DNA from 3 places in the Pseudomonas sp. ASL8 genome. Region 3 is predicted to be linked to each of the others. Evidence: predicted binding sites of a transcription regulator. Region 3 holds the regulator's gene; each other region holds the start of a gene.
What was found. Region 3 encodes sigma-54, which starts transcription at its own class of promoters, with help from an activator protein. Its sites were predicted from a motif close to ANTGGCATNNANNTTGCTNT; they were not measured.
Positions count from the first base shown of each region.

Region 1: glnK (P-II family nitrogen regulator) is a predicted target of sigma-54. The motif match lies at 7,733-7,752, and genes of this name have one in related genera.
Region 2: flhA (flagellar biosynthesis protein FlhA) is a predicted target of sigma-54. The motif match lies at 8,402-8,421, and genes of this name have one in related genera.

Region 1 is NZ_CM155278.1:1,791,550-1,802,195, forward strand. Features, by position in the region: gene AC1MEA_RS08050 (putative bifunctional diguanylate cyclase/phosphodiesterase) at 1-692, shown strand, start outside; gene AC1MEA_RS08055 (NorM family multidrug efflux MATE transporter) at 711-2,108, opposite strand; gene AC1MEA_RS08060 (LysR substrate-binding domain-containing protein) at 2,274-3,194, shown strand; partial or broken gene AC1MEA_RS08065 (Cache 3/Cache 2 fusion domain-containing protein) at 3,385-4,506, shown strand; gene AC1MEA_RS08070 (methyl-accepting chemotaxis protein) at 4,639-5,361, shown strand; gene AC1MEA_RS08075 (YifB family Mg chelatase-like AAA ATPase) at 5,600-7,093, opposite strand; gene AC1MEA_RS08080 (accessory factor UbiK family protein) at 7,278-7,538, opposite strand; gene glnK (P-II family nitrogen regulator) at 7,958-8,296, shown strand; gene AC1MEA_RS08090 (ammonium transporter) at 8,331-9,668, shown strand; gene AC1MEA_RS08095 (secondary thiamine-phosphate synthase enzyme YjbQ) at 9,847-10,272, shown strand; gene sutA (transcriptional regulator SutA) at 10,373-10,646, shown strand, end outside.
Region 2 is NZ_CM155278.1:5,558,163-5,568,808, forward strand. Features, by position in the region: gene AC1MEA_RS25495 (chemotaxis protein CheA) at 1-1,716, opposite strand, end outside; gene AC1MEA_RS25500 (protein phosphatase CheZ) at 1,750-2,538, opposite strand; gene AC1MEA_RS25505 (chemotaxis response regulator CheY) at 2,558-2,932, opposite strand; gene fliA (RNA polymerase sigma factor FliA) at 3,196-3,936, opposite strand; gene fleN (flagellar synthesis regulator FleN) at 3,933-4,766, opposite strand; gene flhF (flagellar biosynthesis GTPase FlhF) at 4,878-6,200, opposite strand; gene flhA (flagellar biosynthesis protein FlhA) at 6,212-8,341, opposite strand; gene flhB (flagellar biosynthesis protein FlhB) at 8,454-9,590, opposite strand; gene fliR (flagellar biosynthetic protein FliR) at 9,592-10,377, opposite strand; gene fliQ (flagellar biosynthesis protein FliQ) at 10,382-10,646, opposite strand, start outside.
Region 3 is NZ_CM155278.1:2,470,386-2,481,031, reverse strand. Features, by position in the region: gene AC1MEA_RS11335 (ATP-binding cassette domain-containing protein) at 1-221, opposite strand, end outside; gene AC1MEA_RS11330 (KpsF/GutQ family sugar-phosphate isomerase) at 539-1,513, shown strand; gene kdsC (3-deoxy-manno-octulosonate-8-phosphatase KdsC) at 1,513-2,049, shown strand; gene lptC (LPS export ABC transporter periplasmic protein LptC) at 2,059-2,631, shown strand; gene lptA (lipopolysaccharide transport periplasmic protein LptA) at 2,618-3,160, shown strand; gene lptB (LPS export ABC transporter ATP-binding protein) at 3,160-3,885, shown strand; gene AC1MEA_RS11305 (RNA polymerase factor sigma-54) at 4,072-5,568, shown strand; gene hpf (ribosome hibernation-promoting factor, HPF/YfiA family) at 5,649-5,957, shown strand; gene ptsN (PTS IIA-like nitrogen regulatory protein PtsN) at 5,970-6,431, shown strand; gene rapZ (RNase adapter RapZ) at 6,434-7,291, shown strand; gene AC1MEA_RS11285 (HPr family phosphocarrier protein) at 7,308-7,580, shown strand; gene pmbA (metalloprotease PmbA) at 7,735-9,081, opposite strand; gene yjgA (ribosome biogenesis factor YjgA) at 9,189-9,710, shown strand; gene tldD (metalloprotease TldD) at 9,761-10,646, opposite strand, start outside.

The sequences.
Region 1 (10,646 bases), 680 kb from region 3:
AAGCCCTGGTGCGCTGGCGCCACGCCGAGCGTGGATTGCTGCCACCCAGCGAGTTTGTACCCTTGGCCGAGCAAAGCGGTTTGATCGTGCCTTTGGGTTACTGGGTCATTTCCCGCGCCCTGCGCGACATGCAGGCGCTGCGCGAACTCGGGCTGCCGGCACTGCACATGGCGGTCAACCTGTCGTTCCGCCAGTTTCAGGACAGTCAATTGCTGTCGACCCTGAGCCGCTTGATCGCCGAGCGGGGCGTCGATGCCCGCTGGCTGGAGTTCGAACTGACCGAAACCGCTGTCATGCGCCGCAGCGATCTGGTCAAACAGACGATGGATGCGCTGGGTCGGCTGGGTGTGCGTTTTTCGCTGGATGATTTTGGCACCGGCTTCTCGTCGTTCGTGCACCTCAACAGCCTGCCGATTGCCTTGCTCAAGGTCGACAAAAGCTTTGTCGGCGGCATGGAGTTGCGCGAAGAAAACCGCAAGCTGGTGCACGCCATGATCAACCTGGCGCACAACCTCAGCCTGGAAGTGGTCGCCGAAGGTGTCGAAACCCCGGAACAACTGGCGCTGTTACGTGATTTTGGTTGCGATCAAATTCAGGGTTACCTGATCAGCAAGCCATTGCCATTCACGGAGCTGATTGAGTACCTGACGTATGGACAGCGGCATAACGTCGGGCAAGCGCACGTTCAGTAGGCATACCTGATTCACTCCTCAAACCATGACCGACGCACTCACTGGCGCTTCCCGCAACAAGCGTGAGGTCTTCCTTTCGAACGCCACTGTCAGTGCCAGCGCCGCGCAGGCAAGCCCCAGGGCCAACCCCCACCAGACCCCCATCGCACCGCCTTGTGCATAAAAACCGAAAGCCCAGGCCGCAGGCGCGCCGACCAGCCAATAGCAGGCGAGGCCGATGACAAACGTGGTCCTGGCGTCCTTGAATCCCCTGATGGCGCCCATGGCCAGCGTCTGCGTGCCATCGAACAGTTCGAACCACGCGGCGATCGCCAACAGCTTCACGGCCAGATCGATCACGTCGCGGTAGGCCGGATTGTCGAGGTCGAGGAACAGGCTGACGACTTGATACGGCGCCAGCCAGAACAACAGCGCGAAACCGAGCATGATCATTGCCCCAAAGGCAATGCCGACGCGCCCGGCCAGCCGCGCCTGGAGCAGATTGCCCGCGCCGTAGTGTTGGCCGATGCGCATGGTCATCGCGTAGGAAATCCCCACGGGCACCATGAACGCCATCGACACCGACTGTAGGGCAATCTGATGCGCGGCCATTTGCGTACTGCCCATCGCGCCCATGCAGAACGCCGCGAAGGTGAACAGACCAACCTCGACCGCATAGGTGCCGCCAATCGGCAAGCCGAGGCGCCACAGCTCTTGCAAATAAGTCAGCGAGGGGCGCATCAGGCCCTGGCGAATGGGGTAGGGCGCATAGGCCGGGTGCTGGCGGATATGCAGGGCCAGGAGCAACGCCATGCCGTTGGCAACCACCGCAGTGACCAGACCGATGCCCATCAGGCCCAGATGCGGCAGGCCAAACAGGCCATGGATGAGTGCATAGTTAAGCCCGAAGTTCACCGCCACGCCGCCCAGGCTGATCACCATCACCGGGCCGGCACGCCCCAGCGCGCTGGTGAAGCCACGCAAGGCCATAAACGACAGAAAGCCGGGCAGGGCCAAGGGCAGGGTGATCAAGAATTGCCCGGCCATGTGCACGTTTGCCTCATTCTGGCCAAGCCTGAGCAAAATGGGCTCAAGGTTCCACAGCACCAAGGCCGCGATTAACGCCATGCCCCACGCCAGCCACAGCCCCGCCTGAGTCAGTCGCGTGGCGCCCACGTTGTCGCCTGCACCGTGACGGATCGAGACTAGCGTGCCGACGGCGGCGATAACCCCCACGCAGAAGAACGAAATCAGGTTGTAGCTGGCCGCGCCCAGCCCGCCGCCAGCCAGGGCATCGGGTCCCAGATGACCCATCATCACGGTGTCAGTAAAAACCATGAGCATGTGCGCCATTTGCGAGGCGATCAGCGGCCCGGCCAAGCGCAGGATAATCCGCAGTTCGCTGATCCAGGGGTGTTGTGTGGTTGCAGCTCGCATGGTCGTGGCGCTCGGCGGACGAGGTTTCGTGAGCAACTGATTCTCGGCATTTCTCACAGCGGGCACAAAGGGATAAATCCGATGATTGGCATGAGTAAAACTCATCTGAATCGGGTGTAGTCGTTGGGGGTAAAGTACCGCAACTGTTGCGTAGGAGAGTTGTGTATGTCCCGTAGTCTTCCTCCCCTTTATGCGCTACGCGCATTTGAAGCCGCTGCCCGACACAGCTCGTTCACCCGCGCTGCCGAGGAGCTGTCGATCACCCAAAGTGCCGTCAGCCGCCACATCCGCACGCTTGAAGATCACTTTGCCTGCCGTTTGTTTCAGCGCAATGGCCGCAACCTGCAATTGACTGAGGCCGCGCGCCTGCTACTGCCGGGAGTGCGTGAAGGTTTTTCGGCGTTGGAGCGTGCGTGCAGCACCTTGCGTGCAGAGGAAGGCATTTTGCGCATGAAGGCACCGTCGACCCTGACCATGCGCTGGTTGCTGGCGCGCCTGAGCCGGTTTCGCCATCTTCAGGTCGGTAATGAAGTGCAATTGACCAGTGCCTGGATGGATGTCGACAGTGTGGATTTCACTCAGGAGCCGTTTGACTGCGCGGTATTGCTCAGCCGTGGGCATTTTCCGCCGGATTGGGAAGCCACCTACCTGTTCCCTGAACTGCTGATTCCAGTGGGCGCACCGACGTTGCTTCAGGACCAGCCCTGGGATGTTGCGCGGCTGGCCAGCGCCGAACTGTTGCACCCAACCCCCGACCGTCGCGATTGGCGCAGCTGGCTACAGCGGATGGGCCTGTCGGAGCAGATTTCGCTCAAGGGCGGCCAGGTGTTCGACACCCTGGAGTTGGGCATGATCGCGGCGGCGCGGGGCTATGGCGTGTCCATGGGTGACTTGCTGATGGTCGCCGAAGACGTCGCTCAGGGGCGTTTAAGCTTGCCTTGGCGCACCGCCGTGGCAAGCGGCGAAAACTACTATCTGGTGTGGCCAAAGACCCGGCCGGGCGGCGAACGTCTGCGCCGGCTCAGCGAATTTCTTCAAGGCGAGGTGCAGGCGATGGACCTGCCAACGGTTGAGATATTGACCTGAAAAACAGCGGCGGCATGGGCTGTTGAGCGGTTATTCGTCAGTATCCTAGTGTAGGACTCAAGTATTGTTCGCGTCGGCCGAATCCGTATAAGTCGGACTTTTTAAAAAAGGTTCAACGGACCCCATTTTTGAATTTTGCTGAACAGGGCATCGAGATCAAAACGATGCCGCTGTTCGGCCAGGAGCTTCCATGTCTGAACCCCGTGCTCGTATCGCCTCGCAGTTGGGTCTCGCCCTGGCGGTAATTCTGGCCGTGGTCATCAGCGGCAGTACCGTGTTCGCGTTGCGCTCGCTGGACGCCGCGAACCTGGCGATTCGTGAAGAGCACATGGCCAGCGAAGCTCGCTTGCTGGCCGATCAACTGAATACGTTTCACAGCGCCCTGCGTGAAAGCACCCAGCGCTTGAGTGGGTTGTTCGAGAAGCGCTTTACCGGCGGCCTGAGCCTACAGGCAGACAAACCCGTGACGGTTGCGGGCGTGCAGGCACCGAGCCTGTTGTTGGGGGACCATGTACTGAACAACGACTTCACCGAGGTCGATAATTTCAAGCAAATGACGGCCGGCGTGGCGACGATTTTCGTGCGCAGTGGCGATGACTTTATTCGGGTGAGTACGTCGCTGAGCAAGCAGGATGGCTCGCGGGCCGTCGGCACCTTGCTGGATCACAAGAGCCCGGCCTATGACCGGCTGATGGCGGGGCAGGAGTACGTCGGCCGGGCGCTGTTGTTCGAGCACTACTACATGACGCAGTACAGCCCGGTGCGTGACAGCAGTGGCAAAATCATTGCCGCCTTGTTCGTCGGCTTCGACTACACCGGTGCGCAAAATACCCAACTCGAGAACCTGAAGAATTTCCGCATCGGCACGACGGGTTCGCTGGCCCTGCTGGATGAGCAGAATCGCTGGCTGGTGGCGCCTGCCGGGGTCAAGGCACTGGATCAGGCAACGCAAACGTTGGCCGATTTCGTCAAGCGCCCAGGCACAGGTCATTTCTGGAGTGACGGCACGCAAGATTTCTATACCGTCGCCGTGCCCTTTGCTGGCGGCCCGTGGGCAGTGTTTGCGAGCATGCCAAAAACCGAAATCAGCGCCGTGACCTGGAGCGTCGGCACGCAATTGGCAATCGGCAGCTTGCTGGCCATGTTGATCGCGGTCGGTGCAGCGATCTGGCTGCTGCGCCGCAAGTTGCAACCGCTGTCGGATCTGGTTCGTCAGGCTGAAGCCCTGGGCGCCGGCGACCTGAGCGCGCGTTTGAATGTTTCCAGTCACGATGAAATCGGTCAATTGGCACGCAGCTTCAATCAGATGGGTGAAGCCTTGTCGAACATGGTCGCGCACATCCGCAGCGCGGCACAGGAAGTCAGTGGCCGTGCTCAGACGCTGTCCGGCTTGTCGGGCGGTGCCTACGACGGCATGGAGCAGCAGTCCGGGGAGATCACCAGCATGGCTGGCGCCGTGGAAGAGTTCAGCGCCACCTCATTGAATATCGCCGACAACATGGGCAGCACCGAGCGCCTGGCGCAGGAGAACGCTCAGCAGACGCGCATCGGTCGTACCTCGATGGATGAGGCCTCGGCGTCCCTTGAGCAAATCGCGTCCTCGCTCAAAGGCACGGCCACGGTGATTGATACCTTGGGCCAGCGTTCTCAGGAAATCGGCGGCATCGTCGGCGTCATCACCTCGATTGCCGAGCAGACCAACCTGCTGGCTCTCAACGCCGCGATTGAAGCCGCGCGTGCTGGCGAGCAGGGCCGTGGCTTTGCGGTGGTAGCGGATGAGGTGCGTAATCTGGCCTTGCGCACCCGTCAGGCGACCGACCAGATTTCAGGCATGATCGTGAGCATTCAGCAAGAAACCGGTAACGCGATCAGCACCATGGAACAGGGCAACGCGCTTATGCAGGAAGGCCTCTCGCGCAACGCAAAAGTCGCGGCTGCTCTGGCCCGGATCGACGAACAAAGCCGCTCCGCGGGCGAACAATTCGCGGCCATCACCACCGCCACCCAAGAACAAAGCAGCACCGCTACCTTGCTCAGCAGCAACCTGCAAAGCATCGCCCTGGCCAACAGCGAACAGCGCGAAGTCGTCTCCCATCTGGCTGTCACCGCGAAAGAACTCGACGAGCTGGCGGCGGATTTGCGCAAAGAGGTCAATCGGTTTCGGTGATACAAGGTTTGTGTTCACCGAAAACTTAATTTTCAGCCAAACGTTGATCTCCTGTAGGAGCGGGCTTGCCCGCGAAAAGGTCGGCACGGCCTTCAGGGGCCAATGAAACCAAGCACTTTTACGACCGCTACGTAGTCGATCGCGGGCAAGCGCGCTCCTACGGCCTGGCGGCCAGAAGCAGATCTATGGTTCGCCGAAAATCCAGTAGCGTGCGACTCTTATTCTGCGTGTGACCCCATTAATTACTCGACGGCCGATACTGCAACGCCTCGGCCAGATGACTGCGCCCAATCGCATCGACCTGCTCCAGATCAGCCAGCGTTCTTGCCACTTTCAACAAGCGGTGTGCGGCCCTGAGTGACAGGGTCAAACGCTCGCAGGCGGTTTCCAGCCAGTTTTCGTCGGCGCTGGACAGCGAGCAGTGTTTGCGCAGACCCGGCAGGTCGAGAAAGGCGTTGGCGCAGCCTTGGCGCCGTTGTTGCCGGTCGCGGGCCTGGGCCACGAGGGCGGCGGCGCTGGCGGTGTCGTCGCCGATGTGGGGGGCCGGATTGAGCGCCGTGGCTTCGCGGGCGACGGTCAGGTGCAGGTCGATTCGATCCAGCAGCGGGCCGGAGAGCTTGTTGCGGTAGCGCTGGATCTGCTCGGTGGAACAACGACAGCGACCGCTGGGCTCACCCAGATAGCCGCAAGGGCAGGGGTTCATCGCGGCCACCAACTGAAAGCGCGCCGGGAAGCGCACCCGGTCGCGGGCACGGGCGATGACGATATGGCCCGACTCTAGTGGCTCACGCAGCACCTCCAGCACTTTGCGATCAAACTCGGGCAGCTCATCGAGAAACAGCACGCCATGGTGGGCGAGGGTGATTTCGCCGGGTTGCGGACGACTGCCGCCACCCACCAGCGCGGCACCTGAGGCGGAATGGTGGGGCTGCCGAAAGGGTCGCTGTGGCCAACTGGTCAGAGGGCTCTGGCTGGCGACCGACTGAATCGCGGCGACTTCCAGGGCTTCATGCTCATCCAGTGGCGGCAACAGGCCTGGCAGACGGCTGGCGAGGAGTGTCTTGCCGGTGCCGGGAGGCCCGCTGAAAAGAAGATTGTGCGCGCCCGCCGCCGCTACCAGCAATGCGCGTTTGGCGGCAGTCTGGCCTTGCACCTCGCTCAAGTCCGGATAGGGTTTGCTCAGGTGCAAAAGGCCGCTGGATACGTAGGGGACAATAGGCGTCCGGCCATTGAAGTGCGCCACCAGTTCCAGCAGATGATTGACTGCAATCACTCGTAACCCGGACGCCAGGCACGCCTCCTCGGCATTGGCCGCAGGCACGATCAACGTATGGCTCTCGGCACGCGCGGCCAGCGCGGCAGGCAAAACACCCTGTATCGGCCTTATAGCGCCAGAGAGCGCCAATTCACCCAGGCATTCGACATCCTGCAACGCGTGAGCGGGCAGTTGCCCGCTGGCGGCGAGCAAACCCAGGGCAATCGCCAGATCAAAGCGGCCGCCGTCTTTGGGCAAGTCGGCCGGTGCGAGATTGAGGGTGATTCTGCGGGCAGGGTATTCGAGGCCGGAATTGAGGATGGCACTGCGGACCCGATCCTTGCTTTCCCTGACTGCACCTTCAGGCAAGCCCACCAGCGTCAGCGCAGGAAGGCCGTTGGCCAGATGGCACTCGACAGTTACGGCGGGCGCTTCCACACCCACCTGAGCGCGGCTGAGCACGATGGCGAGAGACATGATCATTCCTTGATGTCTGAAGAACCGCATCCTGCGGGAATTCGAGGGGAAGCTGGGGAGGGGAATCGATACAGGGTGTGAGTGGATAGTCCCGTGTGGGGGCAATCGGGACGCGTAGTCTTATTCGCGAATGAATTCGCTCCCACCGGGATTGGACGGTGAACGTCCAGAAGTCGCGCGGCTGTTACTCCGCCGGTGGCGTCAGTTTCGCTTCCATCTCGGCCACTTTTGCTTCCAGCGCTTCAAGGCGGGCGCGGGTGCGGGCGAGGACGGTCATCTGGCTGTCGAACTCTTCGCGACTCACTAAATCAAGCTTGCTGAAGCCGCTTTGCAGCAGGGCTTTGAACTGGGTTTCGAATTCGTTGCGCGGGACAGGCGTTTCGCCGTTGAACAAGCGAGAGGCGTGGCCACTCAGGGCGTCGAGGAAGGCTTTGGGCGCGAGCATGGTCAGGGTTCCGGAAACAGATGGGCGGCAGTATATCACGCAGCGTCTATAGTCAATTCAGATCGCCCTTTCTGCACGCTTTTCGCGCATGGGGGCGGGCGCATGCGCACTGTTGTTGTGCGTCCTGATCGCCGCAATCGGTGGCCGGGAAAGTGATTCTTGGCCAAGGCCCTGTATTCAATGAGATTTCACGAGATGGCAAGCTTTCTGCTTAGTGGCATATGACCCATGCACTGATGCAGTCGCTGTGACGATTGCAGTGCGGCAGGCGAAGCGGGGAAGTGTTTCGTCAGAAGCGGTTTTCTGGGGTTGATCGGGGCTGTTAAGGCGACCGACACGTTACAAAGCCAGGCACTGCGCTTAGACTTGAGTCGGGTTTGTTTTCCTGGGGCAAGTCCACCAATTCGGGAGAAAGTTTCATGAAGCTAGTCACTGCCATCATCAAGCCGTTTAAATTGGATGACGTGCGCGAGTCACTGTCGGAGATCGGCGTGCAAGGCATCACTGTCACTGAAGTCAAAGGCTTCGGTCGGCAAAAGGGTCACACCGAGCTGTATCGCGGCGCGGAATACGTAGTCGACTTCCTGCCCAAGGTAAAAATCGATGTTGCGATCGATGACAAGGATCTGGATCGAGTGATCGAGGCGATAACCAAGGCTGCCAACACCGGCAAAATCGGTGACGGCAAGATCTTCGTGGTCAATCTGGAACAGGCCATTCGCATCCGTACCGGCGAAACCGATACCGACGCAATCTAAGCCGCCAAACCCAACGCCCCAGGAGTAAAACAATATGACTCTGCGTCAATTCGCAGGGCTAGGAGCCCTGTTGTCCCTTGTAATCCCTGGTCTGGCCATGGCGGCAGACCCAGTGGCTGCGCCTGTCCTCAATTCCGGCGACACTTCCTGGATGATGACCTCGACGGCGTTGGTGCTGTTCATGACCATTCCCGGCCTGGCGCTGTTCTACGGCGGTATGGTTCGGTCGAAAAACATTCTTTCTGTAATGATGCAGTGCTTCGCCATTACCGGTCTGATCAGCATTCTGTGGGTCGTTTACGGCTACAGCATTGCGTTCGATACAACGGGGATGGAAGCGGGCGTCGTCAACTTCAACTCCATATTCGGCAGCCTGTCCAAGGCATTCCTTGCCGGTGTGACGCCTTCGAGCATCACGGGTCCGGCCGCGTTGTTCCCTGAGGCAGTGTTCATCACCTATCAGATGACCTTCGCCATCATCACCCCTGCGCTGATCGTCGGCGCGTTCGCTGAGCGGATGAAGTTCTCCGCCATGCTGATCTTCATGGGCATCTGGTTCACGCTGGTCTATGCGCCAATTGCGCACATGGTCTGGAGCGGTCCTGGCGGTCTGTTGTGGGACTGGGGTGTTCTCGACTTCGCTGGCGGCACTGTGGTTCACATCAACGCCGGTATTGCGGGTCTGGTTGCCTGCCTGGTGTTGGGCAAGCGTAAAGGCTTTCCGACCACCGCAATGGCTCCGCACAATCTGGGTTACACCCTGATCGGCGCGGCAATGCTTTGGGTAGGCTGGTTCGGCTTCAACGCTGGCTCCGCTGCTGCGGCCAACGGCACTGCCGGTATGGCAATGCTCGTGACCCAGATTGCGACCGCTGCTGCCGCACTGGGCTGGATGTTCGCTGAATGGCTGACCCACGGTAAGCCAAGTGCCCTGGGCATCGCTTCGGGTGTGGTTGCCGGTCTGGTTGCCATTACCCCTGCCGCCGGTACCGTTGGCCCGATGGGCTCCCTGGTGATCGGTCTGGCTGCGGGCGTAGTCTGCTTCTTCTGCGCCACCAGCCTCAAACGCAAACTGGGCTACGACGACTCCCTGGATGCCTTCGGCGTACACGGTATCGGCGGTATCCTCGGCGCGATCTTGACGGGTGTGTTCGCAGCGCCTTCCCTGGGTGGCTTCGGCACCGTGACCGACATCGCTGCACAGGTCTGGATCCAGTGCAAAGGCGTAGGCTTCACGATCATCTACACCGCGATTGTGACCTACGTCATTCTCAAGGTCCTGGACATGGTCATGGGTCTGCGTGTCACTGACGAGGAAGAGGCTGTCGGCCTCGACCTTGCGCTGCACAACGAACGTGGCTACAACCTGTAAGTCGACGCATAAAAAATGCCCGGGCGACCGGGCATTTTTTTGTCTGAAGTTTGTCGATACACGCAGGATGGAGAGGGTTGTTTGCTCTTGGGCGGCGGCTTACACAAAAGGTGGTCCATTACGCGCTTTGTTTTTTTCTCCAGCGCGTTAGAATGCGCGCCGAAGCGTGGAGAACTGTATGTGGCAACAGACGCTGATTACTCTGCGAGCAAGGCCTCGCGGGTTTCATCTGGTAACCGACGAGATACTGGCAGGCTTGCCTGAGCTGCGCACTTGTCGGGTCGGTCTATTGCATCTGTGGCTACAGCATACCTCGGCCTCGTTGACCATCAACGAGAATGCCGACCCGGCTGTGCGTCGTGACTTCGAGCGTTTTTTCAATCGTCTGGTGCCCCAGGGTATGGACGTATATGAACATGACGACGAAGGCCCCGATGACCTGCCTGCGCACTTCAAGGCCAGTTTGCTTGGCTGCCAGTTGAGTTTGCCGGTCACGGCGGGGCGATTGGCGCTGGGTACCTGGCAAGGTGTTTATCTGGGTGAGCATCGAGATGTTGGCGGTGCTCGCAGAGTCCTCGCCACCTTGTACGGTGATGAGGCATGACCACTGATTTTCAGCGGTCGTTGATTTTTTTCCGGCAGCCTTCGACAGTGGGCGTAGCTGGGCTATAACTAATCTGCTTTCGCAAGTCATGAGGTAGAACATGAGCGACGATGACAACGATGAAATGGTAGACGATCTGGAAGGTGAAGAGGACGGTGAGGAGCTCGCTGCTGCTGCCGAAGACGATGGCGCCGACGCTGATGACAGCGGCGAAGCCTCGGTCACTCCCACCAAGGGTAAAGCCAAGGCCGCTGTCTCGGTGGATGAACTGCCGAGCGTAGAAGCCAAGAACAAAGAGCGCGACGCTCTGGCCCGTGCGATGGAAGAGTTCCTCTCCAAAGGCGGCAAGGTTGTCGAGGTGGAGCCCAACGTGG
Region 2 (10,646 bases), 2.6 Mb from region 3:
TTTCACCACGTCCATGCCCACGCCGCGTCCGGACACGTCAGAAATCTCGGTCTTGGTCGAGAAGCCCGGCGCGAAGATCAGGTTGTAGCAATCGGTTTCGCTCAAGCGATCCGCAGCGTCCTTGTCCATCACCCCACGCTTCACGGCGATGGCACGTAACACGTTGGCGTCCATGCCCTTGCCGTCATCGGAGATCGACAGCAGGATGTGGTCGCCTTCCTGTTCGGCCGCCAGAATCACACGACCACACCGAGGCTTGCCCGCCGCGTCACGCTCTTCCGGGGTTTCGATGCCGTGGTCGACGGCGTTGCGTACCAAGTGGACCAGCGGATCGGCCAGCGCCTCGACCAGGTTTTTATCCAGGTCGGTTTCTTCGCCGACCAGTTCCAGATTGATCTCTTTCTTCAACTGACGTGCAAGGTCGCGGACCAGACGCGGGAAGCGCCCGAAGACCTTCTTGATCGGCTGCATGCGGGTTTTCATCACCGCGGTCTGCAGATCAGCCGTGACCACGTCAAGGTTCGACACCGCCTTGGACATGGCTTCGTCGCCACTGTTGAGGCCCAGACGAACCAGGCGGTTACGCACCAACACCAACTCGCCGACCATGTTCATGATTTCGTCGAGGCGTGCAGTGTCGACCCGCACCGTGGTTTCGGCTTCAGACGCCGCGTGCTTCTCCGGCACCGGCACCGGCGCTTTGGCCGGGGCTGGGGCTGCAGCAATAGCCTTGGCCGGCGCAGGCGCAGACGCCTTAACCACGGCGGCTTTAGCCACGACTGGCGCTGGAGCAACCGCTGCCACAACGGCATCAGGCTCAAACTTGCCTTTGCCATGCAGCTCATCAAGCAACGCTTCGAATTCGTGATCGGAGATTTGATCGCCGCCCGGAGCACTTGCAGGCGCCTTGGCGACGGCCACTGGAGCCAGTACCGCAGGCTCCAGTGCATCGGCTACGAACGAACCTTTTCCGTGCAACTGATCGAGGAGTGCTTCGAATTCGTCGTCGGTGATCTCATTGCTCGCTGCCGCGGTTGCCACAGGCGCAGCCTGAACAGGCGCGGCATCGGCGGCGAACTGGCCTTTCCCGTGCAACTGATCAAGCAGCGATTCGAATTCAGCATCACTGATCTCGTCGCTGGCATTGGGGTCAATAGCAGGCATCGCAACCGCCGCGGGCGCAGCGGCTGACGCGGCCGCTTGCGCCTTGACGGCGTTGAGCGAATCGAGCAGTTGTTCGAATTCGTTATCGGTGATGTCGCCTGCAGCCTCAGCAGGTGGCTCTTCGACGCTGACGGGCGCTGCCGCAGCGATCTCATCGGCAGATGCTGGCGCTGCCAGTCGTGCTAATGCAGCCAGCAATTCGGGCGTGGCCGGGGTCACCGTAGTGCGCTCACGCACTTCAGTGAACATGCCATTGACCGCATCCAATGCTTCAAGGACCACGTCCATCAATTCCGAGTCGACCCGCCGCTCACCCTTGCGCAGGATGTCGAAGACGTTCTCGGCGATGTGGCAGCACTCCACCAGCTCATGGAGCTGGAGGAAGCCGGCGCCCCCTTTTACAGTGTGAAAACCGCGAAAAATTGCATTGAGCAATTCCGCATCATCTGGTCGGCTTTCCAGCTCGACCAGCTGCTCGGACAATAGCTCGAGAATCTCGCCGGCCTCTACCAGAAAATCCTGAAGGATTTCTTCATCGGCGCCGAAGCTCATTGGGGTGCTCCCTAAAATTAACCATCAACCGACCTAGAAGCCCAGGCTGGATAGCAGATCGTCAACATCATCCTGTCCGGACACAACGTCATCACGCTTATCGGCATGAATCTGCGGACCTTCACCCTGAGACAGATGTTTTTCTTGTTCTTTTTCTGCGCGCATCGATTGATGGTCATGTTCGATCCCGGCAAAGCGATCGACCTGACTGGCCATCAGCACCAGCTTGAGCAGGTTGCTTTCAACTTCCGTAACCAACTGGGTCACGCGCTTGATCACCTGACCGGTAAGGTCCTGGTAATCCTGAGCCAGCAAAATATCGTTGAGGTGGCCCGACACTTCCCGGGTTTCCTTTTCGCTGCGCGTCAAAAAACCATCGACACGTCGGGCCAGTTCACGAAATTCTTCAGCACCGACTTCGCGACGCATGAAGCGTCCCCAATCGGCACTCAGGGCTGCAGCCTCGGCGCCAACTCCGTTCACCAACGGTGTACTGAGTTCCACCAGATCCATGGTGCGGTTGGCCGCTGCCTCAGTCAGCCTGACCACATAGGACAGCCGCTCGGTAGCATCATTGATCTGCGAGACTTCTTCGGCTTGCGGCGTGTTCGGGTCAATCTGAAAGTTGACGATCGCACTGTGCAGTTCGCGGGTAAGTTTGCCGACTTCTTGATACAGGCCGCTGTCGCGGGCCTTGTTAAGCTCGTTAATCAGTTGCGCCGCATCGCCGAACCGGCCCTTTTCAAGGCTATCGACCAACTCGTGTGCGTGTTTTTTCAGGGTCGACTCAAAGTCGCCCGATGACGATTCTGTGTGCTCCATAGAGCCCTCGCGGCAAACATCAGCTATTGACGCGCTCGAAGATCTTTTCGATCTTTTCTTTCAGCACTTGAGCCGTGAAAGGCTTGACCACATAACCGTTCACACCAGCCTGAGCGGCTTCGATGATCTGATCACGCTTGGCTTCAGCCGTTACCATCAACACCGGTAGATGCTTGAGGCGTTCATCTGCACGCACATGACGCAACAGATCGATGCCGGACATGCCAGGCATGTTCCAGTCAGTCACCAAAAAGTCGAAGCTCCCGCTTTGCAGCATCGGCAACGCGGTAGTCCCGTCATCCGCTTCAGCCGTATTGGTAAACCCCAGGTCACGCAACAGGTTTTTTATGATCCGCCGCATCGTTGAGAAGTCATCAACGATGAGGATTTTCATGTTCTTGTTCAATTCGACCTCCAAGCAGTCTTTAACGCATTCAGCACCTGAATACGCTGTTCAATCAAAAACCGGCGCAGCACACAACGGCTGCACGAAAACGACGACGAGCTTGGTAAATCAACAGGTCGGGACGCTGGCACAGCAGGCTTTACAGGACCCTGACTGACCGGCTCCTGCCTAGTCTTATCTTCTTCGCACGCAACGCTTTGCACAGCCGGCCTGCAGATAGCGCGAAACCACCAAGGGCCACGCACTGTCTGTCAACGCGCTCGCCATTCCCCCAAACGCCCTCGCAAACGAGCTGCGCACTGGCTGTGTAACTGGCTGACCCGCGACTCGCTGACCCCCAACACTTCACCAATTTCCTTGAGGTTCAGCTCCTCGTCGTAGTACAGCGCCAATACCAGTCGCTCACGCTCCGGCAAATTGGCTATCGCATCTGCCAACGCGGCCTGGAAGCGTTCATCTTCCAGATCGCGCGACGGCTCAAGGTGAGCGCTTGCGCCGTCCTCGTGCAGCCCTTCATGTTCGCCGTCCTGCAACAGATCGTCGAAACTGAACAGTCGGCTGCCCAAGGTGTCATTCAAAATCCCGTAATAATCATCGAGACTCAATTGGAGTTCGGCCGCAACTTCGTGATCTTTAGCGTCACGACCGGTTTTAGCTTCAATTGCCCGAATTGCGTCACTGACCATGCGTGTATTGCGATGCACCGAACGCGGGGCCCAATCGCCCTTGCGCACTTCATCGAGCATGGCGCCACGAATACGAATCCCGGCATAGGTCTCGAAACTCGCACCCTTGGTGGCGTCGTACTTGGTCGAGACTTCCAGCAGGCCAATCATGCCTGCCTGGATCAGGTCCTCGACCTGCACACTGGCTGGCAAACGCGCCAGCAGGTGATAAGCGATGCGTTTGACCAGCGGCGCATAACGCTCGATCAGCTCGTACTGGGAGTCTTTTGACGCCTTGCTGTACATGCGATAGCCGCTGGCTGTCATAGCACCGGTCCTGCACTCGCTGGATGTACGAGCCGCTCAACGAAAAATTCCAGATGCCCGCGCGGGTTGGCCGGCAACGGCCACGTGTCGACTTTCTGCGCGATGGCTTTGAATGCCAGGGAGCACTTCGAGCGCGGGAACGCTTCATACACAGCGCGCTGCTTCTGCACGGCTTTGCGCACGCATTCGTCGTAAGGCACGGCGCCGACGTATTGTAGGGCGACATCCAGGAAGCGATCAGTGACCTTGGTCAACTTGGCGAACAGATTGCGGCCTTCCTGAGGGCTTTGTGCCATGTTGGCAAGCACCCGGAAGCGGTTCATCCCGTAATCGCGGTTGAGCAGCTTGATCAGCGCGTAAGCGTCGGTGATCGAGGTCGGCTCATCACACACCACCAGCAATACTTCCTGGGCAGCGCGCACGAAGCTGACGACCGATTCACCGATGCCCGCGGCTGTGTCAATCACCAGCACATCGAGGTTATCGCCGATATCACTGAACGCCTGGATCAGCCCGGCATGCTGTGCTGGCGTCAGGTGAACCATGCTCTGGGTGCCGGACGCAGCCGGCACGATACGAATCCCGCCTGGGCCCTGAAGCAGCACGTCGCGAAGCTCGCAGCGTCCTTCGATAACGTCGGCGAGGGTACGTTTGGGGGTCAAGCCGAGTAACACATCGACATTAGCCAGACCCAGGTCGGCATCCAGCAGCATGACGCGCCGACCGAGCTCAGCCAGAGCCAGTGATAGATTCACTGACACGTTGGTCTTGCCGACGCCACCTTTGCCACCGGTCACCGCGATAACCTGTACGGGATGCATGCTGCCCATGTTATTTCTTTACCTTGTGTTGCTTAGACCGAGGCCACATTACTGACTGCGAGTTCGTTGAGAGAACAAAGCAAGGCAGACCATGATGTAGGTACATTCCAGTGTCTTGCTTTACCCAACCCTTTTGTTCGGGCTGTGATAAAGATCCGCGAACATATCCGCCATAGCTTCCTCGCTCGGCTCTTCCTGCATTTGCACACTGACCGCTCGACTCACCAATTGGTGCCGGCGCGGCAAGTGCAAATCATCCGGTATCCGTGGCCCATCCGTCAGATAGGCCACCGGTAATTCATGACTGATTGCCAGGCTTAACACCTCACCCAAGCTGGCGGTTTCATCCAGCTTGGTGAGAATGCAGCCGGCCAGACCGCAGCGTTTGTAGCTGTGGTATGCCGCAGTAAGGACCTGTTTCTGGCTGGTTGTTGCCAGCACCAGATAATTACGCGCCTTGATACCACGCCCGGCGAGGCTTTCCAGCTGCAGACGCAGTGCTGGATCGCTGGCCTGCAGGCCGGCGGTGTCGATCAAGACCACGCGCTTGCGTACCAATGGCTCTAGCGCCTGGCCAAGCGACTGGCCCGGATCGATATGAGTGACCGGCACATTGAGAATACGTCCCAGGGTTTTCAGTTGTTCCTGGGCACCAATCCGATAGCTGTCCATGCTCACCAGTGCAATATTTTGCGGACCATATTTCAAGACATACCGCGCGGCCAGTTTCGCCAGCGTCGTGGTCTTGCCCATGCCGGCCGGACCGACCATGGCGATCACCCCACCCTCTTCCAGAGGTTCGACGTCGGGCGTCACGATCATCCGTGCCAGGTGGGCCAGTAACATGCGCCACGCCTGACGGGGTTCTTCAATATCAGTAATCATTGCCAACAGGTCCCGCGACAACGGACCCGACAGGCCAATGCGTTGCAGGCGGCGCCACAGGTTGGCTTGCTGCGGCCGGCTGCCCTGCAGTTGATTCCAGGCCAGCGAGCCAAGCTGCACTTCAAGCAGTTCGCGCAGGCCGTTCAATTCAAACCGCATGGACTCGTAAGCATGATGCCCGGCGACGGGCTCAGCGGATGGGGCCGGAGCGGCCGGACGTGGCGGCTCGCTGAACGTAGGCTCGATGTGCGAGTCTCCAGCGGTCAACGGCAGGCCGGAGTAAAGCTGGCGATTGATCGATGAATCACTGTCGCCACGGGTGCCGAGTTCAGCCTGAGCCGAGACGATGCGCGATTGGGTTTTGCGCAACTCGTCTTCGAGTTCAATGTTCGGCACACGCGGCGCCAGCGCGGAAAGTTTGTAATCCAGGGCAGCAGTCAGCTCTACACCACCGGCAATCCGCCGGTTGCCAATGATAGCGGCGTCAGCGCCCAACTCATCACGAACCAGTTTCATGGCTTGACGCATGTCGGCGGCGAAAAAACGCTTAACTTGCATGACTCACTACCTCAGCCGTTGGGCCCGACAGTCGCGACGATGGTGACTTGCTTATTGTCAGGAATTTCCTGATACGCCAGAACATGCATGTTCGGTACAGCCAACCGTCCAAATCGTGACAGCATGGCGCGAACCGGGCCTGCGACTAACAAAATCACTGGCTGACCCTGCATTTCCTGGCGCTGGGCAGCATCAATCAACGAACGCTGGAGCTTTTCAGCCATGCTTGGCTCGAGAAGAACGCCCTCTTCCTGACCCTGACCAGCCTTCTGAAGACTATTTAGCAATATTTGTTCCAATCTTGGCTCAAGGGTGATGACAGGCAGCTCCGGCTCAGCCCCTACAATGCTTTGGACGATAGCGCGACACAGCCCGACACGCACCGCAGCGACCAGCGCGGCAGTATCTTGACTCCGAGGTGCCGCGTTCGCGATGGCTTCTGCGATGCTGCGGATATCCCTGACAGGGACGTGTTCGGAAAGCAGCGCCTGCAACACCTTGAGCAATGCCGAGAGCGAAAGGACACCTGGCACCAGTTCTTCGGCCAGTTTGGGCGAGCTTTTGGCCAATAACTGCATCAATTGCTGAACTTCTTCATGGCCAATCAGCTCATGAGAATGTTTGTACAGAATCTGATTGAGGTGAGTCGCCACCACCGTGCTGGCATCCACCACGGTGTAACCGAGCGATTGCGCCTGGCTGCGCAGGCTGACTTCGATCCACACCGCCTCCAGACCGAACGCTGGGTCCTTGGCGGTAATCCCGTTGAGCGTGCCAAAGACCTGCCCCGGATTGATCGCCAGTTCGCGATCCGGGTAAATCTCGGCTTCAGCCAGGGTCACACCCATCAGTGTCAGACGATAGGCGCTGGGCGCCAGATCAAGGTTGTCGCGGATATGCACGGTCGGCATCAAAAAGCCCAACTCCTGGGAAAGCTTTTTACGCACGCCCTTGATTCGCGCCAGGAGCTGACCGCCCTGATTGCGATCCACCAGAGGAATCAAGCGGTAGCCCACTTCCAGGCCAATCATGTCGATCGGCGTGACATCGTCCCAACCGAGTTCTTTTGAGTCCTGAGCTCGCGTTGGTGAAGGCAAGAGGTCCTGCTGGCGCTGAACCTCTTGCAACGCATTGACCTTGACCATGTTCTGCTTTTTCCAGAGCAGATAAGCAGCTCCAGCGGCCACCAGCCCCAGACTGATAAAGGAAAGGTGGGGCATGCCCGGCACCAGCCCCATGACTATCATCAAGCCTGCGGCCACGGCCAGCGCCTTGGGGGACGCAAACATCTGCCGATTGATCTGCTTGCCCATCTCTTCCGAACCGGAAGCTCGGGTCACCATGATTGCCGCAGCGGTGGACAGTAGCAATGATGGCAATTGCGCCACCAAACCGTCACCAATGGTCAACAGCGCGTAAACCTTGCCGGCATCGGCGAAGGACATGTTGTGCTGGAAAATACCGACGGCCACGCCACCAATCAGGTTGATGAACAGAATCAACAGACCGGCAATCGCATCGCCGCGCACGAATTTGCTGGCACCGTCCATCGAACCATAGAACTCAGCCTCTTGAGCGACCTCCAGACGGCGGCGTTTGGCTTCTGGCTGATCGATCAAGCCTGCGTTGAGGTCTGCGTCGATGGCCATCTGTTTGCCGGGCATCGCATCGAGGGTAAAGCGGGCACTCACTTCGGAAATCCGCCCGGCACCTTTGGTCACAACGACGAAGTTGATGATCATCAAAATCGCGAAAACCACGATACCGACGACGTAGTTGCCACCGATCACCACCTCACCAAAGGCCTGAATCACCTTACCGGCAGCGGCGTGACCGTCTTGACCGTGAAGCATGACCACCCGCGTCGACGCCACGTTCAGCGCCAGGCGCAACAACGTGGCAACCAGCAAAATGGTGGGGAATACAGAGAAGTCCAGTGGTCGCAGGGCGTACACGCAGACCAGCAGGACGACGATCGACAGCGCAATGTTGAACGTGAAAAACACATCGAGCAGAAATGGAGGCATCGGCAACATCATCATTGCCAACATGACCAACAGCAGCAACGGCACACCCAACTGCCCACGACCCAGGCCTAGCAGGTTGCTGCGTGCAGCGTTGATTAATTGAGAGCGATCCACCAATTCTTTTCCTGCCTGCTAAATCAAACTTTTGACGCCATCAAGCGACGTAGCGAGGTCAGTGCAAGAAGCTTTCCAACTATGGGTTCGCTGCGCAAACTTGTGTGCGCGCTTATGAATCACGCCGCAGATCGCTCGGGATCGGCATATCGCCCAATGGGTCCGGGCGCTTGCCCTTGCCTGCGCGATGCTGGCGGATTTGATAGACGTACGCCAACACCTGCGCCACCGCCAGATACAGGCCAGCAGGAATTTCCTGATCCAGCTCGGTGGAGTAATAAATCGAACGCGCCAAAGCGGGCGATTCAAGGAGGAGGATGTTGTGCTCGGCGCCGATTTCTCGAATTTTCAACGCCAGAAAATCACTGCCCTTGGCCAGCAACATTGGCGCCCCGCCCTGCTCGGGGTCATATTTCAGCGCCACGGCAAAGTGCGTCGGGTTGGTGATAATCACGTCGGCATCAGGGATCTTCGTCATCATCCGGCGCTGGGACATCTCACGTTGCAGCTGACGAATCCGCTGTTTGACCTCTGGCCGCCCATCACTGTCTCGGTGCTCGTCACGCACCTCCTGCTTGGTCATCAACAGCTTTTTATGGCTTTCCCATAGCTGGAATGGCACATCCACCGCCGCGATAATGATCAACCCGCACGCCATCCATAACGCACTCCAACCTACCACCTGCACGCTGTGGATGATCGCCAACTCCAATGGCTCATGGGCGATGGAGACCAGATCACCCCTGTCCTTGGACAGCACCACCAACGCCACGATCAGAATGATGAAGAACTTGGCAAATGCCTTGATCAGCTCGACCAATGCCTGAACGGAAAACATGCGCTTGATCCCGGACAGCGGGTTCATTCGACTGAACTTGGGCACCATTGTGTCAGTAGAAAACAGCCAGCCTCCCAGCGCGATAGGGCCGATGAGCGCCGCCAGAACCATGGTCAGCATCAGCGGCTGGATCGCCACCAGCGCCGCCTTGCCAGCGTTGAGAAAATACAGCCCCATGTAATGGTCATCCATGATCACTTCACGCGGAAGCGTGAAGTTGATCCGCATCAACTCGAGCATCATTTCCGCCAGCTGACCACCAAACGCCAGCAATCCGCCTGCCCCCGCCATCATGATGACCAGGGTGTTGAGCTCTTTGGAGCGGGTCGTCTCACCCTTGTCGCGAGACTCCTTGACCCGCTTGGCCGTGGGGTCTTCTGTTTTATCCTGGCCATTCTCGTTCTCAGCCATGTCAGCGGGCCTTAACCAGACTGCGTAGCAACTGCAAGGCTTCCACCGCCAACGGCTGATACTGATTGAGAATGTCGCCGAGGGTAATCCACAGGATCACCATGCCCAGCACCAGCGTCAGCGGAAAGCCGATAGAGAAGATATTCAACTGCGGCGCAGCACGCGTCATGACCCCAAATGCAACGTTCACCACCAACAACGCCGTAATGGCTGGCAAGACCAGCAGCAAGCCGGCGCCCAACACCCACCCTAAGCGACCAACCAGCTCCCAAATGTGCGTGAGATCCAGCCCACTGCCGACCGGCAGCGTGGTAAAGCTTTCCACCAGCACTTCAAAAACCACCAAATGGCCATTCATAGCCAGGAACAGCAAGGTCACCAGCATGGTAAAAAACTGCCCGATCACTGCCACCGACACGCCGTTGGTAGGATCGACCATCGAGGCGAAGCCCATGCCCATTTGTACCGCGACAATCTGTCCGGCAATCACGAACGCCTGAAAAAATAATTGCAGGGACAAGCCGAGCATTGCACCGACGATGATCTGCTCACCTATCAGCAGCAGCGCGCTCAGATCCAGCGCATGGACTTCGGGAATCGGCGGCAGACTGGGGGCAATCACTACGGTAATCGCCACCGAGAAATATAGACGCACACGCTTTGGCACCAGCGTTGTGCCAAAGATCGGCATCGTCATCAGTACTGCCGCGACCCGGAACAAAGGCAGCATGAAACTCGCTACCCACGTCCCGATCTGCGCGTCAGTCAGGGCAAGCACGGAGGGCACGTTGCTAACCGATCAACTGCGGAATACTGCCGTACAGCGACAGGATGTACTCCATGAACACCCGAACCAGCCAAGGTCCCACGACGATCAGGGTAATCAGCATTACCAACAGACGAGGCAGAAAGCTCAACGTCTGCTCGTTAATCTGCGTTGCGGCCTGAAACATGGCGACCAACAACCCCACGATCAGACTGGGCACCACCAGTATGGCGACCATCATCGTGGTCAACCATAACGCTTCACGAAACAGGTCGACAGCGACTTCAGGC
Region 3 (10,646 bases):
TCCGGCAGATTCTGGCCGTTGACCCAGACCTCGCCTTTGCTGGGACGCAACTGCGCGCCCATCAAACGCAGCAAGGTCGTCTTGCCACAGCCGGAAGGTCCCATGATGCCGGTGACCTTGCCCCGCGGAATACGAATATCAACATTATTGAAAATGCTGCGCGTCCCGCGCATGAAGGTGACACCCTTCAGCTCGACCGCGTAGGCGTTATCGGCACTCATCTAAACTCCTTGCGATGCAGCCTCACACTCTGACGCCAGGTCCGTGCCGCAAGACACGCGCTGTGGCTGTCCGGGGGGCAGAACCGGCGGCGAACTATACCACCGCCCGCGCGTGCGGCCCACGGTAGAAGCCTCTTTCGTTAAGGTGTGGGACAGATAATTCGAACAATTGCGAAACGTCCTACAAAGGACACAATCAGTCCATGTGTACCTGACCTGATTTTTGGGCGTACGACAAAGTCGGACGATCAAGCGTGAGGGATTGAGCCATTACCGCTATAATCGCCGCCTTTTCATCAGGCTGACCGATTTTTGACATGAGCCAATCCAGCGACCTGATTCAAACAGCACAACGCACCATCCGCCTCGAAATAGAAGCCGTAGAAGGCTTGCTGGCCCATATCGACGCGGATTTCGTGCGCGCTTGCGAGATGATTCTGGCCGGCACAGGCCGTGTTGTAGTGGTCGGCATGGGCAAATCCGGGCACATCGGCAACAAGATTGCCGCCACCCTGGCAAGCACGGGCACCACCGCCTTCTTCGTCCACCCGGCTGAAGCAAGCCACGGTGACATGGGCATGATCACCCGCGACGACATCATTCTGGCGATCTCCAACTCGGGTTCGACCGCCGAAATCGTCACCTTGCTGCCGCTGATCAAACGCTTGGGCATCAAGATGATCAGCCTGACCGGCAACCCTGATTCGCCGCTGGCCAAGGCCGCAGAAATCAATCTCAACGTCTACGTCACGCAAGAGGCCTGCCCGCTGAACCTGGCCCCGACGTCCTCGACCACCGCCGCACTGGTGATGGGTGACGCACTGGCGGTCGCCCTGCTCGAAGCGCGCGGCTTTACAGCAGAAGACTTTGCCTTCTCCCATCCAGGCGGCGCGCTTGGCAGACGTTTGCTGCTCAAAGTCGAACACGTCATGCATACCGGTGAAGACTTGCCGAAGGTTCAGCGCGGCACGCTGCTGCGTGATGCGCTGATGGAAATGACCCACAAGGGCTTGGGCATGACCGCCGTTGTGGAGGCCGATGGCCGCCTCGCCGGGATATTTACCGACGGCGATTTGCGCAGAACCCTGGACCGCAGCATCGATATTCGCAAAGCGACCATAGACGAAGTGATGACACTCCATGGCAAGACCGCTCGCCCCGAGATGCTTGCAGCCGAGGCGTTGAAAATCATGGAGGACCACAAAATTGGAGCCTTGATCGTGGTCGACAAGAACGACCACCCTATTGGCGCCTTCAACCTGCAAGACCTGCTGCGCGCGGGGGTTATGTAATGAGCGAAGTGACGATGCAGGACCTGCTGCAACGCGGCAAGAACATCAAACTGGCCATTTTCGACGTCGATGGCGTGCTAACGGACGGCCGCCTGTACTTTCTCGAAGACGGCAGTGAGTTCAAAACGTTTAATACGCTCGACGGTCAAGGCATCAAAATGCTGATCGCCTCGGGCGTGCACACCGCTATCATCAGCGGGCGCCGCACACCGGTGGTCGAGCGCCGCGCGCAGAATCTGGGCATCCAGCACCTGTATCAAGGCCGCGAAGATAAACTGGTCGTTCTTGACGAACTACTTGCCCAACTCAATCTAAGCTATGAACAAGTCGCTTACCTGGGCGACGACCTGCCAGACCTGCCCGTCATTCGGCGCGTCGGCCTTGGCATGGCGGTCGCCAATGCGGCCAGCTTTGTCCGGCAACACGCCCACGGGATTACTCAGGCTCGCGGCGGCGAAGGCGCGGCTCGCGAGTTTTGCGAGTTGATCCTTAGTGCTCAAGGCAGCCTTGAAGCGGCCCACGCCGCCTACTTATAGAAGTCATTTATGCTGAGTAAAAAGATTCGCCGGTTTTTGATTCTGGGTGTGCTTGCGCTGATGCTGGCGGCGGCAGGCTACTGGAACATCAGCCCTGAAACCTTTCTGGAGCAGCGGGCTGCACCTGTTGACGCGGCCACCATCGATTTTTATGCGATGAATGCTCACAGCGTGCAGTTCCTCCCGGACGGCAAGCTTCAATACGACATGACCGCCGACAAGGTCGAGCATGTGCAGATTTCCGACATCACCCTGCTGACCAATCCGGACCTGCAACTGTATCGCGGCGCCCTCTTCCCTTGGCATGTCCAGAGCAAGAAGGGAGAAGTCTCGCCCGGCGGCACGGAGGTCGAGCTCATCGATTCGGTACGTATCGCACGCACTGACGAAAAAAACCGGACAACGATTATTACCAGCAGTCGAATGACTGTATTCCCACAGAAGCAATATGCGCAGACCGAGCAAGCCGTTAGAATCGATGGTTTCGGCGGTGTATCCACTGGCACGGGTATGAAAGCGTATTTGAACGACGGCAGGATGCACCTGCTGTCCAACGTAAGAGGACAGTATGAGGCTCGTTAAAACCCTCCCTTTTTTGCTCGGTTTGGGCGCAGCACTGGGAAGCGTGAGCGCCTGGGCTCTGCCGACGGACCGCGATCAGCCTATTCATATTCAGTCTGACGATGCGCAACTCGATGACAAGCAGGGCATTGCCACCTACAAAGGCAATGTCATCATCACCCAAGGCTCGATGAAGATCACCGGCAACACCGTGACCATCACCCGGACACCAACCGGTGAAGTCGACGTATTCACCGCCGTCGGCAATCTTGCTTACTACGAACAGAAACCTGCCGTCGACAAGCCTATCGTTCAAGCGTACGGCGTGACCATCCAGTACTTCGCCGCCCTCGACCGGATCATCCTGATCGACAAGGCCAAGGTCATCAACGACGGCAATACGTCCGAAGGCGAGAAAATCGTCTATGACACGGTGAAACAGATCGTCAATGCCGGCCGCGCCAACGGCGCCAAGGTGACGGCACCACGTCCGCGAATCGACATGGTCATCCAGCCGAAAAACAAACCTGCACCGCAGAAGGCTCCGTAATGGCGACGCTTAAAGCCCAGCATCTGGCTAAAAGCTATAAGGGTCGTCAGGTTGTGCGTGATGTCAGCCTGTCGATCGAGAGCGGGCAGATCGTGGGACTGCTGGGCCCTAACGGCGCGGGCAAAACCACCTGTTTCTACATGATCGTAGGGTTGGTCCAGGCCGATCAGGGCCGCGTCTTGATCGACGATCAAGACGTCAGCCATCAACCCATGCACGGTCGCGCACGCGCCGGGATCGGCTACCTGCCGCAGGAAGCCTCGATTTTCCGCAAGCTGTCGGTTGCCGATAACATCATGGCGATCCTCGAGACCCGCAAGGAACTCGACCGCACGGCACGTCGCAAGGAGCTGGAAAGCCTGCTGCAGGAGTTCCACATCAGCCACATACGCGACAACCTGGGCATGAGCCTGTCCGGTGGTGAACGCCGCCGTGTGGAAATCGCTCGCGCCTTGGCGACTTCGCCAAAATTCATCCTGCTTGATGAACCGTTTGCCGGTGTCGACCCCATTTCCGTCGGCGACATCAAGCAAATTATTTATCACTTGAAAGCCAAGGGCATCGGCGTACTGATCACCGATCACAACGTACGTGACACCCTGGATATTTGTGAAACAGCTTACATCGTCAACGACGGGCAACTGATCGCTGAGGGTGATTCAGAAACCATTCTGGCTAACCAACTGGTTAAAGAGGTTTACCTCGGCCATGAATTCCGCCTGTAAGTTCTGCGGTGTTTCGCTCTTCATCGGCGACGGACGCTAGGGTGCAGTGCTAACAAGAACATTAATTGTCATCACACCCTAGGCAAACACTTAGGTTTCAGGCATATAATTTGCTTAAGCTGGCGCTTCGGCGCCCTGTAGTGGATGGCGCATGTGCGCCGGCGAATAAGGTGTTAAGCCCCTGCCATGAAACCATCGCTAGTCCTGAGAATGGGCCAGCAGCTGACGATGACACCGCAGCTGCAACAGGCCATCCGCCTCCTCCAATTGTCGACCCTGGACCTTCAACAGGAAATCCAGGAAGCGTTGGAGTCGAACCCTATGCTGGAACGCCAGGAAGAAGGCGACGACTTCGACAATGCCGATCCGCTGGCCGACAACATAGAGAAACCCAATCCTGACGTGCAGGAACCCACCTACCAGGAGCCCGCCCCGACGGTGGACAACCTGGAAGAAGGCGACTGGAACGACCGCATCCCCAGCGAGCTGCCCGTTGATACCGCTTGGGATGACGTGTATCAGACCAGTGCCAGCAGCCTGCCCAGCAGCAACAACGATGATGACGAATGGGACTTCACCACTCGCACATCGGCCGGCGAGAGCCTGCAAAGCCATCTGCTGTGGCAATTGAATCTGGCACCCATGTCCGATACTGATCGATTGATCGCTGTCACGCTGATCGACTGCATCAACAATCAGGGCTACCTGGACGAGTCGCTTGAGGAAATCCTCGATGCCTTTGATCCGGAAATGGATGTCGAACTGGATGAAATCGAAGCGGTACTGCACCGTATCCAGCAATTCGAACCCGCAGGTATCGGCGCTCGCAACCTGAGCGAATGCCTGTCGCTGCAATTGCGTCAGCTCCCCGCGAAAACGCGCTGGCTGGCCGAAGCACAACGCTTGGTCGGAGACTTCATCGACCTGCTTGGCAGCCGCGACTACGCTCAGCTGATGCGGCGCATGAAGCTCAAGGAAGACGAGCTGCGCCAGGTCATTGAACTGGTGCAAAGCCTTAACCCGCGCCCCGGCTCGCAAATCGAGTCCAGTGAGGCCGAATACGTCGTGCCCGACGTGATCGTGCGCAAAGACAATGAACGCTGGCTGGTAGAGCTCAATCAAGAGTCCGTGCCCCGCCTGCGGGTCAACCCGCAATACGCAGGGTTTGTCCGCAGGGCCGACACCAGCGCTGACAACACCTTCATGCGCAATCAGTTGCAGGAGGCCCGCTGGTTCATCAAGAGCCTGCAGAGCCGCAACGAAACGCTGATGAAAGTGGCCACACAGATCGTCGAGCACCAGCGCGGCTTCCTTGAGTATGGCGACGAAGCCATGAAACCCTTGGTTCTGCATGACATCGCCGAAGCGGTAGGCATGCACGAATCGACGATTTCACGGGTAACCACGCAAAAATTCATGCATACCCCGCGCGGTATTTACGAACTGAAATATTTCTTTTCCAGTCACGTAAGCACCTCGGAGGGCGGAGAGTGTTCGTCCACAGCCATCCGCGCGATCATCAAAAAACTGGTTGCCGCGGAAAATCAGAAAAAGCCGTTGAGTGACAGCAAGATCGCTGGTTTACTGGAGGCACAAGGCATTCAGGTAGCCCGACGCACTGTCGCTAAATACCGCGAATCACTTGGGATAGCACCGTCAAGCGAACGCAAGCGATTGATGTAAGGGTGGCCGTACGCCGTAGCGTTCCAGTGGTAGGCATTCAGGCCTGCCTCTTTATGTACTGGCAACGAAGGAGACGCTGTATGCAAGTCAACATCAGTGGACACCAATTGGAAGTGACCAAGCCCCTGCGCGAATACATCGAGCTCAAACTCAAGAAGCTCGAAGGGCACTTTGACAAGATTACCAATGTGCAGGTCACGATGGCGGTCGAGAAACTGAAACAGAAAATCGAAGCCACGCTGCACATCCACGGTGGAGAGGTGGTCGCTAACGCAGAACATGACGACATGTATGCGGCAATCGACCTACTCACTGACAAGCTGGACCGACAATTGCTCAAGCATAAGGAAAAGCAGCAGAACATCCTAAAGGGTGCGACAGCTCGCTAACACCCACAACCCATGATCCGACTTGAAAATATCCTGACTGCCGGCCGTTCACTTGTGAACGTGCCGAGCAGCAGTAAAAAAAATGTTCTTGAGCAAATTGCCAAGCTGATCGGCCGTGAAACGGAGCTCGATTCGGATTTGGTACTCACGAGTCTTATCGCCCGCGAAAAACTCGGCTCGACCGGCTTCGGTAATGGCATCGCTATTCCGCATTGCCGGCTGACGGGCTGTCCGATGCCCATCAGCGCCCTTTTACACCTCGACACCCCCGTAGACTTTGACGCCATCGACGGCAGGCCTGTGGACCTGCTTTTTGTGCTTCTGGTCCCGGAAGCTGCCACCGATGAACACCTGGAGCTGCTGCGCCAGATCGCCAGCATGCTCGACCGCGCCGATGTGCGCGACCGCCTACGCAGTGCCCAAAGCGATGAAGCGCTTTATCAGGTGGTACTGGACGTGCAGAACGGCCACTGATGATGCGCATGATCATCGTCAGCGGCCGATCCGGCTCCGGCAAGAGCACCGCGCTGGATGTACTGGAAGACAACGGTTTCTATTGCATCGACAACCTGCCTGCGGGCCTGCTCCCGGAGCTGGCCGAACGTGCCCTGATTCATACTGAGCTGGCTCAGCCGCTGGTCGCAGTCTCCATCGACGCGCGCAACCTGCCGAGCCATCTGTCGCGCTTTCCCGAATTGCTGGAAGAGGTCCGCAGCCGCCACATCCAGTGCGATGTGCTGTACCTCGACGCCGATGAAGAAACCCTGCTCAAACGTTTCTCTGAAACCCGTCGTCGCCACCCCCTGAGCAGCGCCAACCGCTCGCTTGCCGAAGCGATACGTGACGAGAGCAACTTGCTTGGGCCGATCATCGATCTGGCCGACCTGAAAATCAACACCACGCACCTGAACCTCTATCAGCTCCGTGACATGCTTAAACTGCGCCTGCTGAACAAGCCGGAGCCGGGCACTGCGTTTCTGGTTGAATCGTTTGGTTTCAAGCGTGGCATGCCAGTAGATGCTGACCTGGTATTCGATGTGCGCTGCCTGCCCAACCCCTACTGGAAGCCGGAGCTGCGCGAACTGTCCGGGCTCGACCAGCCCGTGGCCGATTATTTGGCGGCACAGCCGGATGTCGAAGAAATGTTCCAGGACATCTACACCTACTTGAACAAATGGTTGCCGCGCTTTGCGGCCAGCAACCGCGCCTACGTGACTATTGCCATTGGCTGCACCGGCGGACACCACCGATCCGTCTACCTGACCGAGCGCCTGGGTCAGGTCTTGCAACAATCTCTCAAGAACGTTCAGGTCCGCCACCGCGACCTCAGCTGAAAGGACCTTCATCGCGATGCCCGTTCGTCAAATCACCATCATCAACAAGCTTGGCTTGCACGCGCGCGCCGCCGCTAAATTCGTCGGCGTCGCCGGAAGATTCCCCTGCCAGATCAGAGTAGGTCGCGCGCCCGACAGCATGGTCGACGGCAAAAGCATCATGGCCGTAATGATGCTGGCTGCAGGCAAAGGCACCGACATCCACCTGCACACAGAAGGTGAAGACGAGCAGGCAGCACTCGAAGGCTTGATCGAGTTGATCAACAACCGGTTTGATGAAGGCGAGTGACCGTATCAGTAAGCGATGAACCAAAGTGACTTATTCGCAGACAAGTCAGCGCCCACCTCGACCGAGTTTGCTGTGTGACAGTGCAACGTATTGAGGCCGCTCGTACATCAAGGCGTTTCATGCGGGGAGCATGAAGCGCCTTTTTTAATGCAGATCAGCTACCCGCAACCGTCATGCGTTCGATCAGCACAGAGCCTGTGCGGATATTGCTGCGCAGTTCGAGATCGCTGCCGACCGCGACGATCTGTTTGAACATGTCACGCAGGTTGCCGGCAATGGTGACTTCCTGAACCGGGAACTGGATTTCGCCGTTCTCGACCCAAAAGCCTGCCGCGCCACGAGAGTAGTCGCCGGTGACCATATTCAAACCACTGCCCATCAACTCAGTGACCAGCAAGCCGCGGCCCATGCGACGCAGCAGCGCTGTCTGATCTTCCACACCGTGGGTGACGAACAGGTTATGCACGCCGCCTGAGTTAGCGGTGCTCGGCAGACCCAGCTTGCGGCCTGAGTAAGTGCCCAGAACGTAGGACACTAAATCGCCGTTCTCCACGAAGGGCTTGGCATAGGTTGCCAGGCCGTCACCGTCGAACGCCGAGCTGCCCATGGCACGCATCAGGTGCGGCCGTTCGTCGAGGGTCAGCCATTCAGGGAACAGGCGCTGCCCCATCGCTCCTTCCAGAAAGGATGATTTACGGTACAGATTGCCACCGGAAATGGCGGACAGAAGATGACCGAACAAACTGCCCGCCAATTCCGCAGCGAACAACACCGGAACTTCACACGTCGGTACAGGACGCGCACCCAAGCGGCTGGCCGCGCGCTGTGCCGCACGACGACCAATGCTTTGCGCGTCCGCCAACAACTCGCCCTGGCGACTCACGTCGTACCAGTAGTCGCGCTGCATCTGCCCTTCGCCCTCGGCGATCATCACGCAGCTCAAGCTGTGGCGCGTCGAGGCAGAGCCGCCAACAAAACCGTGGCTGTTGCCATACACGCGACACCCTTGATGGGTGTTGAGCGTGGTGCCGTCGGCATTCTTGATCCGGCTGTCGGCATCGAACGCCGCCGCTTCACAGATCAAGGCACGCTCAATGGCTTGTTCCGGGGTGATATCCCACGCGTGGAACAGATCGAAGTCTGGCTGTTCTTTAGCCATCAGCGCAGCGTCGGCGAGGCCGGAGCATTCATCTTCGGAGGTGTGTTTGGCAATCGCCAACGCAGCCGCTACGGTTTCGCGAATGGCGTCAGCGCCGCTGGCGGAGGTACTGGCCGAGCCTTTGCGCTGACCGACATACAGGGTGATACCAAAGCCCTGGTCGCGGTTGAACTCGACGGTTTCCACTTCACGCTGGCGAACCGTGGTCGACAAGCCCTGCTCCAGGGACACCGCCACTTCACAGGCGCTTGCGCCCTGACGCTTGGCTTCGGCGATGATTTGCTCAACCTGTTCTTGCAGTGCAGGCAAGGCTTGCGGGCCTACGCTTTGAGCTGTACTCATGACTTTCTCCATCAAATTCTGCTTTCGGCACAGGCCGAATACCGACCGGGCCGGACAAGTGGCCCCTGACTGGTTATCATGGCGGCGTTTATTAGCGGACTGCCCCCATGGTTGATTCTTACGACGACTCCCTCGATGAGGGTAAAAGCAAAACTCAGGTCAAACGCGAGCTTCATGCTCTGGTTGACCTTGGCGAGCGCCTGACAACACTCAAGCCTGACTTGCTGGCGAAACTGCCCTTGACCGACGCGTTGCGCCGGGCCTTGGCCGAAGCGCCCAAGCACACCGCAAACATTGCGCGTAAACGGCATATCCTGTTCATCGGCAAGCTGATGCGCGATCAAGACCTGGACGCCATTTTGGTGTTGCTTGATCAACTTGATGCCTCCACTCGCCAATACAACGAACGTTTTCACGGTCTGGAACGCTGGCGTGATCGCTTGATCACAGGCACCGACGACGTAGTCGAGAAGTTTGTCGGCGACTATCCGGAAGCGGATCGTCAGCAACTGCGTTCGCTTATACGCCAGGCCCAGCATGAACTTGCCCAAAGCAAGCCACCTGCTGCCAGCCGCAAACTGTTCAAGTACATCCGCGACCTGGACGACATGAAGCGCGGCCTGCGCTAGTGTTCAAGCACCGAATGAGTCGCACCCTGCGATTCATTCGGTGCAGTCTTTCAGGAACCCGTACCGCCTACCGTGATCGCATCGATCTTCAAGGTCGGCTGACCGACGCCTACTGGCACTGACTGACCGTCTTTGCCGCAAGTGCCCACGCCGCTGTCCAGCGCTAGGTCGTTACCGACCATCGACACCCGACTCATGGCTTCAGGCCCGTTACCGATCAAGGTCGCCCCTTTGACCGGCGCAGTGATTTTGCCGTCTTCGATCAAATAGGCCTCACTGGTCGAAAACACGAATTTGCCGCTGGTGATATCCACCTGACCGCCGCCAAGGTTGGCGCAGTAGATGCCCCTCTTCACCGACGCGATGATTTCCTCAGGATCGCTTTGCCCAGCCAGCATGTAAGTGTTGGTCATGCGGGGCATCGGCAGGTGCGCATAGGACTCGCGACGACCGTTACCGGTACGCGCCACACCCATCAATCGAGCGTTGAGCTTGTCCTGCATGTAACCCTTGAGCACGCCGTTTTCGATCAGCGTGGTGCAGTGGGTCGGCGTGCCTTCATCGTCCACCGTCAACGAACCTCGACGACCGGCCAACGTGCCGTCATCGACAATCGTGCACAGCTTGGACGCCACCATTTCACCCATTCGCCCGCTATATGCCGAGCTGCCTTTGCGGTTGAAATCGCCTTCAAGGCCATGGCCGACCGCTTCGTGCAGCAGTACGCCGGACCAACCGGAACCAAGCACCACCGGCAACGTGCCGGCAGGTGCGGGGATCGCTTCAAGATTCACCAGCGCCTGACGTAACGCTTCACGGGCATAACCCATGGCACGGTCCTCCGTCAGGAAATACCGGTAATCGGTGCGCCCGCCACCGCCATGCCCGCCTCGTTCGCGTCGGCCATTCTGCTCGACGATGACGCTGACATTAAAA